Regions from separate parts of the Thalassotalea sediminis genome, predicted to be linked through region 3. Evidence: predicted binding sites of a transcription regulator. Region 3 holds the regulator's gene; each other region holds the start of a gene.
The links. The regulator LexA, encoded in region 3, represses DNA repair genes until DNA is damaged. The targets are predictions, from matches to a motif close to TACTGTATNNNNATACAGTA.

Region 1 (2,213 bases), 1.8 Mb from region 3:
AACCAGTGGCATAGCAATAATTAAAGGGGAGTCGATTTAAGTGTTGAGATAGCGTTTGCCAGTAACAGTCTAAGTTTTGATGTAAGGTCAACATATTATTGACTCGAAGGAGCAAGCCTTTTGGTGGGCATAATGCAATATCTGCTGTCACTGAATACAGCCATTTTGCGATACGTGTTAAGGTTCGCTTCTCTAACGTTTGATCGTAGGATTTAACGTGTAATCGACTACACAGTGAAGATGCGGTGCCTAAACCCATACCCACTTGTAGCCCCTCTGTACGAGCTGATGAATTTAGCTGAACAATTTCATTTTTATTCTCATCGATAATACTTAATGGCAAAGCTGGTTTTTCTTTGTGTAAGTACATTGCATCTAACTGTAGTGTAGGAAAATAAAGATAAAGCCATAAAGTCATATTAACTCACCTTTACCTTGGGAAATGGTACTAAATTATTTGGTAATGGCTGTAGCGTTAGCATTGGCCAGTACTTTTCCATGTTGATAATAAACTTATCCGAAGGCCAGCCACCTTTACGCTTGTTTATACAAGCTATTAAACCTTGAGGGTGAGGTTTTAAAGATAGACTTAACTCTACGGGTAATGACAAAGATTCTTGTTTGTTGGTACGCAAAATAAACTGATGACTATTGCCAGCTTCGCTAGCAATTTGTAAGCGTTTTATTTGGTGCATTGCTAATGATTTATCGAACCACATCACTACACTATGACAAACGCCACTACGAAGGCATTGCTCTGCAGTCCACAAAGCGTCTTGGTGTTTATCTGGATATACGAGTAAAAAGTTCTGGAGATCAAAACCTTGAGTTACCAACATTTGCGGACTAATTAACCCACGAGGGGCAATAAACACGACTAATCGTTGTTCTTCAATTGCATATTTAAGTGTTGGTAATAGTAATCGCAGTTCGCCAATGCCTTCCATGCTCCTTATTTCAGTAACACCTTGTAAGAAACCACCATCAAGGTGTTGATCCAATTCTTCAAAGCCTGTTGATTGTTTTTTTTGTGCTGGCGTTTTGATTGAACCTTGCCAAACCAAATGCTGATGTTGGAGTAATTCAATTAATTCATTCATAATAATACCTGTATTTATATACAGTATAAATGAAAGGTGGCGATTTTCTAGCACAAATTTGATAAATTTTAAGACAATTCGTTTTTCTTTATGAAAGTAATTGAATTTATTATTAAAAAATTACTTAGTATTTTTATCCTTACTTGCTTTTGGAGGCGTAATGTGTGGTCGATTAAATATTACAGATGATCAGTTTGTTTTGGCGTTGATAAAACAATTAGGTGTTGATTTAAATTTATCTCCTGTGCAACCCAAGCGCTTTGTACGCGCGGCGAGCCCTGTGCAAGTTATTGTTCAACAACAGGCACAACGTTATATGAAACAAGCGCTATGGTGGCTGTTACTAGAACCATCAAACAATGGCTTTAAACCTTCTAGATATACTAGCTTTAATACACGTTATGATAAGTTGAATGTACCTAGAACAGCCGGTTATCAACCATTTAGACAGTCTCGTTGTATTATTGTTGCTAAAGGCTTCGGTGAAACAGAATTTATACAACAAGGAAGTAGAAAAGTACCTCAACATTATTATGATATGACCGCGGTTAATGGTGCTATCGCATTTGGTGGTTTGTATAAAGAGTATGTGTGTAAAGAAACAGGGGAAGTGACTATTGGCTGCAGTATTATTACATTACCCGCTCACGAAAAACTTAAACGGATTCATACAAAAGCAAGCCCACTGATGTTACCGCAAGATACAATAACACTTGATGCATGGTTAGATCCTAACTATCAAGACGTACAAGCGTTTACACACTTACTTAAACCCGCGATTAGACAAGATTTATCTGCAGTAAAAATTGATAAACCCAGTACCTTTAAAGCGGTGGCAGATCCTATTTTTATTGAAGCCGATGCATACTAGCTTTTATGTTTATGTGTAATATTCGTAAAATATAATTGCTTGTTGGCTTTGTTTTCATGTTGCTTGCGATAACAAGTTATATCATTATTTTATGAAAAATAGATGCAGGGAATGCGACGTTAACCAAAAGGGTAAGATGCGATATGAGCGCCTATATCTTAGCTTGTTAACTTTTCATCTTGATGAAAGCTACGTTTAGCAAGTTCTTTTTGTGCAAGGCTTTCTTCAATGATTTTCTCTTT
Region 2 (2,213 bases), 630 kb from region 3:
CTCTCTACTATGATTTAAATGTTTGAGATGACAAAGTTCGTGCACAACGACATAATCGATAACCCAATGAGGCAGCATCATGAGTAGGTAGTTAAGCTTTATTTGCCCGGTATTATCACAACTCCCCCATCGCGCTTTATACTGCCTAATAGCGAGACTACTTGGATACATGCTCATTTGTTGACTGTATACCGCTATTTTTTCGCTTAATATCAGTTCTGCCTGCTGCTTAAGCCATTGTTCTATTGCTTTTTTAATACGTGTAAGATTATCAACGGGCGATATATTATTTTTAGGTAAACACAATGTAATCACAAGACGGCGTTGTTCATAGTTAACATTAGCTTTTTCACCAACTTGCACGCTAATCGGTATTAGTTCACCAAACAACCAAAGCTGGCCATTATCATGCAGCTTATTTTGAAGGTGTTGGGCTTGCTGCTGTTCAATAAGTACCTTTTCAATCCAATTACGTTTTTGCCAAACAAGGTTTTCAATATATGCTATTGGCACAGCATAAGGCGCTTTTACGATAACTTGGTTATCTTTTACCTGTAATGCAATACGCTTTCGCTTATTACATCGTAATAACTGAAAGTTACCTTGTTTTTTATTTAAATGGTTTAACACAGCGTTTATGTGCTTAACAGCTGTTAAGCAGCGTTACTTGAATCTTGCACTTGGCTTTCATCTTCTTTAGTTGCCGGCATTTTTTCTTTTTTGGTAACGGGTTTTTTAGCTACTTTCGGTTTCTTGGCTTGCAACGCAATAAGAACCTCTTCTCTATGTTTAGCTAAATAAACACTCAGTTCTTCTTTATCAGCATCACTTAATTCAACAGGTACTTTAGTTAACATTTCGGAAAGGTTGTCCGCCATGTCTAACATTTTGTCGTATTCATCAGCGGCTTTTTTATCCATGAATGTTTCAACCTCCACACCTTGTCTTATAACAACAAATCTACTTTCAACGGCCATTGGCTTCCCTTATCTAACAGGTAACATTAATTGATATACCAATCTTAATTGGCAAATACAGCCAAACTGTATATTTACACAGTAACAATACGTTATTTATCAAAAAATGCAATCATAAAATGTTAAAGCACTGAAATTTTCTCGCTATTCATCGTGCGATAACTAACATTGCATGTAAATTATATTTCTAATAGAAGGCTGAATGTAAAAGTTCATGTGTAATTTGTCATTTTAAAATACTTGAAAAAGTTAAAACTTCTTTTAAAACATGATAGTAAAAACTTTTTACCGCTATACCTTTCTTCATAAGTCGTTACATAGGAGGCGTTTTATAACGATCTTTTTTCGTTATAAGCAGTCATTATTAAGTAACAGTAACCCAGTATTTAGAATCTACGTTAGACCTAATGGAGAAAGTCATGAAATTATTACCAATGATCACCACTATTACTGCAACAACTTTTGTTTTACTTTTAAGTGCGAATGCCAAAGCGACACCACTCGATAAATACGTCGAACAATCTTTAATTGCGGTGTGTAAATCAACAATGAAAGGTAATTTATTTAAATTTCATAAAACACTAAAGTTTTATCGTTTACAACAAAAAACTATCGCAAATGGACTCGTGTGTAATGGTAGCAATGTAACCGAATTTGCGCGTAAACATGGCGCTTATAAAATTGCAAATAGATTAGAAACGCACTTAGACAATAATACTTCGATTGTCGATATCGCGGCTGTCAATAAAATGGGGGTTACTTTTGAAGAATGATCATTAACGACAAAAACGCCCGTCTAATAACGGGCGTTTTTACTTATTTGTCGTATCGTTTACTTAACAATTACTATTAAGCAATATTGGCAAACTGATTCATTGTATTATCTTTACCGCCAGCTTTTAGTGCCGCTTCACCAGCAAAGTATTCTTTATGATCATCGCCCATATCAGAGCCAGCCATGTTTTGATGTTTTACGCACGCAATATCTTGGCGAATTTCTTGACGCTGAACATTTAATACATAACCCAACATACCTTGTTCACCAAAATACTCCTTGGCTAAATTATCTGTTGATAATGCCGCAGTGTGGTAAGTAGGCAATGTAATTAAGTGATGGAATATTCCAGCCTCTCGCGCCGCATCTTGTTGGAATGTTCTAATTTTTTCATCTGCAACAATTGCTAGCTCAGTATTATCATAGTCAACACTCATCAAGCGATCACGATCGTAACCAGA
Region 3 (2,213 bases):
TAGCATATCGAAAAGTGTTATTTCCATGGTGGTATCAACACGTTTTATTGTTCCTGACTCGACAGCTTGGTTTATTCCTTGATAATAAAAGCCGCGTACACCACCAAATGTTAAGCCGGTTAAAGAAGACGCACTAGTGTATTCAATTGCTGTTGTTTTCAGAGAAACAACTTCATCTCTATCTGTAAATATACGAGAGGTCCATAAGTATTTCTGTTCATTTTGGTCATTAAACCATATTGGGCTTACACCAATAATTATGCCGTTAAAGTTATTACTATTAAGCATTCTCTCAATGCGTTTTCTAGGCACATAGATCAGTTCGAAAACATAGTGTTTACTGTGTTTATTTAAGTATCGAATAAAGTCGTAATAAAGGCCACTCTCTTTCTCCTGACTAATAATGAGCGGCGGTTTCTTATGATAGGTAAATGCTGAAATAAGCTGCTTTTCAGTGCAATAGGCAGAAGAGGCGAAACATAACAGCAATGTGATAGCTAAATACTTCATAGGGAATCTTAAACAGTTCTTTACTTTCAACTATAGTGGTAATGAAAGGAATGTACACTTAACTTACCAATGAATATTTCATATTTGTTAGCTTATTATACAAAATAAACCGCAACGTTTATCATCTTAATGGTATTTGAATAGGCATACGAATACACCTTGCTTATCACCTTCGCAAATCTTTAATCCTCTGCCTGATAAAGTTGAATAGAACATTGAGAAGAGTTCATTTGTAATACATGCTAAGAAAGTAGCAGTGATGTAGTTGCGTTTATTTACAGGCTGTATATACTAACAGTGAAGCTGTCCATATATACAGGGAAAAATTGTGAGTGAGTTTAAACCATTAACAACTAGACAAGAACAGATCTTTGATCTGATCAAAGAAAAAATATCTGAAACAGGGATGCCGCCAACAAGAGCAGAAATTGCAGAGTTTTTTGGTTTTAAATCAGCCAATGCAGCAGAAGAGCATTTAAAAGCGCTTGCTAAGAAAGGTTATATTGAAATGCTGCCGGGCACTTCGCGTGGTATTCGATTAGCTAGTAACTTTATTGTGGAAGAAGGCTTACCCTTGATAGGTAGAGTTGCTGCCGGTGAACCTATTTTAGCGCAAGAGCATGTGGAAGAAAGATATCAAATTGATGGAAATTTATTTCACCCAGCTGCAGATTACCTGTTACGCGTAAATGGTGAAAGTATGAAAGATATCGGTATTTATGATGGTGATTTACTTGCGGTTCATCAAACGACGGACGTGCAAAATGGCCAAGTTGTTGTCGCACGCGTAGAAGATGATGTTACCGTAAAACGCTTAAAACGTGAGGGCAATATTGTTTACTTGCACGCTGAGAACGTAGATTTTTCACCCATAAAAGTTGATTTAGCTAACCAACATTTTAATATTGAAGGGTTGGCTGTAGGGGTAATTAGAGCAGCTGATTGGATGTAATTATTTCAGCAATATTGAGCAGGTATCGTTAACGCTTAAAATGAAATAATACCTGCTTTTCTTTTATTTGATTAAAAAAACACCTTTGAACGCCATATCCCTATCTTTACTTTCCCTAACTCTTGTTAAAAGCTAATAGAAAGAAAAATTTTTGTTTAAAAAACAAACACCCTGTTAACGATGCATTTCAAACTTTTTTAGAGTAAATGCTTAAAATTTATACTGTGCATCTAAGCCTTTCATGGTGCGACTTTCAGTACATTAGAGTTTATACTCGATTGTATTTATTGGTATTTTTACCCATTCCTTTTTCAAATTAAAAATTGACCCAGATCAAATATTAAGTAATTCTAGAACAGAAAGTGAACAACTCTAATAATAAGGCGAGCTTTCACCTGTTTAAAAAATCGCCAGTAAAATAACAATAAAATCACATCAAAAACACGCGCATTGGGATCAAGTAATATTTAAATGCGATGTTTTTGACTTAGAAAGGGTATAAGGAGATGTCGAGTGAAAAGACGTAACCTAGGTTGGCTGTTGTCTGGGGTGCTATTTCCCGGTATGGCTTGGGCTGATTCAAAGTTAAATATGACCCGAGGGGTCACCGAGATAAGCAACGAAGTCTATGGACTACATATGTTTGCTTTATACATTTGTACTGCAATAGGTATTGTGGTTTTTGGTGCGATGATCTGGTCAATGATTTTTCATCGTAAATCAAGAGGAGTAAAACCTGCAACCTTTCATG
Region 4 (2,213 bases), 1.9 Mb from region 3:
TTCACCATCTTTCACGGCTTCCATGAGCAGAAAGTAAAGCTTATTAGCGTTGTTTAAGCACTTTTTACTTAGCTCTTCCAAATCTTCTGCAGGTTGTTTAATTGCCTTAGGCAGTACACCGTGCTCAAAGCGGTAAATAGTAGCGTCTTTTGCTGACGAAAATTTAGTGTGTTTTTGTGAGGTAAAGTAGTGACTCTTGTTGGCTTCAACAAACGTAAGTACTTTTTGTAAGTCGGTTAATAAATCAGTGCAGTCATCGGCCAATTTTAATGAGGGAGATATGGCACTTTGTGACTTGATTAATTTTGCCATTTTTGCAGATAAGTCTTTTAATTTTTCTAGCCATTCTGTTGCGCCCTTTAAACCAATTGCAGCACTTGAATGATCACGCGTGATTTTAGGTAAATGATGTGCTTCATCAATAATGTAATAAGTATCTTCTGGCTCTGGTAATATTTTACCCCCACCCATTTCTAAGTCGGCTAACAGCAAACTATGGTTTATTACCAATACGTTACTGTTGTCCATTGTTTCCCGCGCCTTATGGAATGGGCAATGCGTGTGTTCAGCGACATTGCGTAAACAACTATATTTGTCTGATTGTATTAACTGCCAAATATGTTGTGGGATAGGATCTGTCCACGAGTCCCTATCTCCTTGCCACCGGTTTTCTTTTAATGCCTCATGTAAATGTTTGAGCAGTTTTAAATCAAATTCAGAGGGCTTTTCAGCAAAGGTAAAGCCTGCTTGAGGTGTGTCTTGAGCGCTAACCGCAGCGGCTAACTTTTGACGGCAAACATATCGCTGGCGTCCTTTTACGAGGGTGAACGAAAAATCAATACCACTATGTGACTTTAAGAATGGGAGATCCTTTTCTACTAACTGTTCTTGTAACGCTACCGTTGCAGTTGAAATACAAACTTTTTTATCTCGTGCGATAGCAAGAGGAATAGCACCTAACGAATATGCAAGTGATTTACCTGTGCCTGTTCCAGCTTCAATCGCAATAAGTTTACGGTGTTTGCTGTATTCACCCGCAAGGGTTTTTGCGATTTCGGCAATTAAAAAAGTTTGCTGTTTTCTCGGATTAAAGTTCTCTAAATTTTCACCAAAGGCTTTATAAGCCGTTCTAATTGCTTGTTTTATTTTGTCGGAAAGCATAGAAAGCTTTAACTCCCTGTGACAGTTTATTCTAACGTCGTTTTAATTTACAATGCTGTATATAATAACAGTTCGATTAACTGATTGATAACGTTTTAAGGAATTTATTTGCTGCAGTTAAGCAACACGATTAAAGGCTTTATTTTAACAAGGCATGCCTATGATAGTCGAAATGGCATTGTACTGTCTTATTGGGTTAAAACCGTTGATAAGATATGCCTTGTTAATGTTTATGGTGAGCAAGCTTTATTTTTTATCGAAAATGATCAGGTTAATAAGGCGCTATCCATTCTAAAAACTGGCAATGTTAACGTGAGTAAAACCGTAGCGTTAGCGTTAAAAACGTTTTTACAAAAGCAGGTTACTGGTTTTTATTTTGATTCGATGCAACATTTTTATCGCGCAAGAGAATTATTATCACAACATCATATTAAACGTTACGAAGATGATATTAGACCTGATGAACGATATCTTATGGAACGTTTTATAACTGCTAATGTAGAGTTTGTCTGCCGGCACGTCTCACCCAATGAGTTATCTGTCCCTGCTAGTTATGTAGCAATTAGAAGCCGAAGTCTTGTTGAGGGTAGGTTACGTTTCCCTATCAATTTCTCCATTGTATCGTTAGATATTGAGTGTGCGTTGAGCGGAGCCTTGTTTTCAATTGGACTGCATTTGAAGACCGATCAGCAAAATACTGTTAATACTGTTTTTATGATAGGCAATGATACCGGTTGTTATTCAAAGAAATTACAACATGATGAGGCCCATGAAATATACCAGCATGTTGTCTGGTGTAAAAATGAAAAGCTTCTACTGGTAGCATTACTAGACTGGTTTAATCATTATGACCCTGACATAGTTATTGGCTGGAATGTCATTAATTTTGATTTTCAAATATTACAGCAGCGATTTGATTTATATCGTATAGATTTTTCTATTGGTCGAGATGGACATTCACCTCGATGGAGAAAAAACCGAACCAGTGAGCAACAGTTTATTGATGTTCATGGCCGCGTTATTCTTGATGGTATTGATGTACTTAGAACAGC

Region 1: a site for LexA is predicted at 1,107-1,126, ahead of imuA (translesion DNA synthesis-associated protein ImuA). Genes of this name have one in related genera too.
Region 2: a site for LexA is predicted at 1,042-1,061, ahead of QUE09_RS03545 (YebG family protein). Genes of this name have one in related genera too.
Region 4: a site for LexA is predicted at 1,215-1,234, ahead of QUE09_RS09460 (DNA polymerase II). Genes of this name have one in related genera too.

The regions. Positions count from the first base shown of each region.
Region 1 covers NZ_AP027361.1:2,242,048-2,244,260, reverse strand. Annotated here, with positions in the region: gene QUE09_RS10320 (Y-family DNA polymerase) at 1-418, opposite strand, end outside; gene imuA (translesion DNA synthesis-associated protein ImuA) at 420-1,100, opposite strand; gene QUE09_RS10310 (SOS response-associated peptidase family protein) at 1,201-1,971, shown strand; gene QUE09_RS10305 (hypothetical protein) at 2,130-2,213, opposite strand, start outside.
Region 2 covers NZ_AP027361.1:783,120-785,332, reverse strand. Annotated here, with positions in the region: gene QUE09_RS03550 (M48 family metallopeptidase) at 1-630, opposite strand, end outside; gene QUE09_RS03545 (YebG family protein) at 654-977, opposite strand; gene QUE09_RS03540 (DUF3718 domain-containing protein) at 1,397-1,750, shown strand; gene QUE09_RS03535 (isocitrate lyase) at 1,827-2,213, opposite strand, start outside.
Region 3 covers NZ_AP027361.1:152,083-154,295, forward strand. Annotated here, with positions in the region: gene QUE09_RS00675 (substrate-binding periplasmic protein) at 1-510, opposite strand, end outside; gene lexA (transcriptional repressor LexA) at 839-1,462, shown strand; gene coxB (cytochrome c oxidase subunit II) at 2,027-2,213, shown strand, end outside.
Region 4 covers NZ_AP027361.1:2,057,275-2,059,487, reverse strand. Annotated here, with positions in the region: gene dinG (ATP-dependent DNA helicase DinG) at 1-1,161, opposite strand, end outside; gene QUE09_RS09460 (DNA polymerase II) at 1,270-2,213, shown strand, end outside.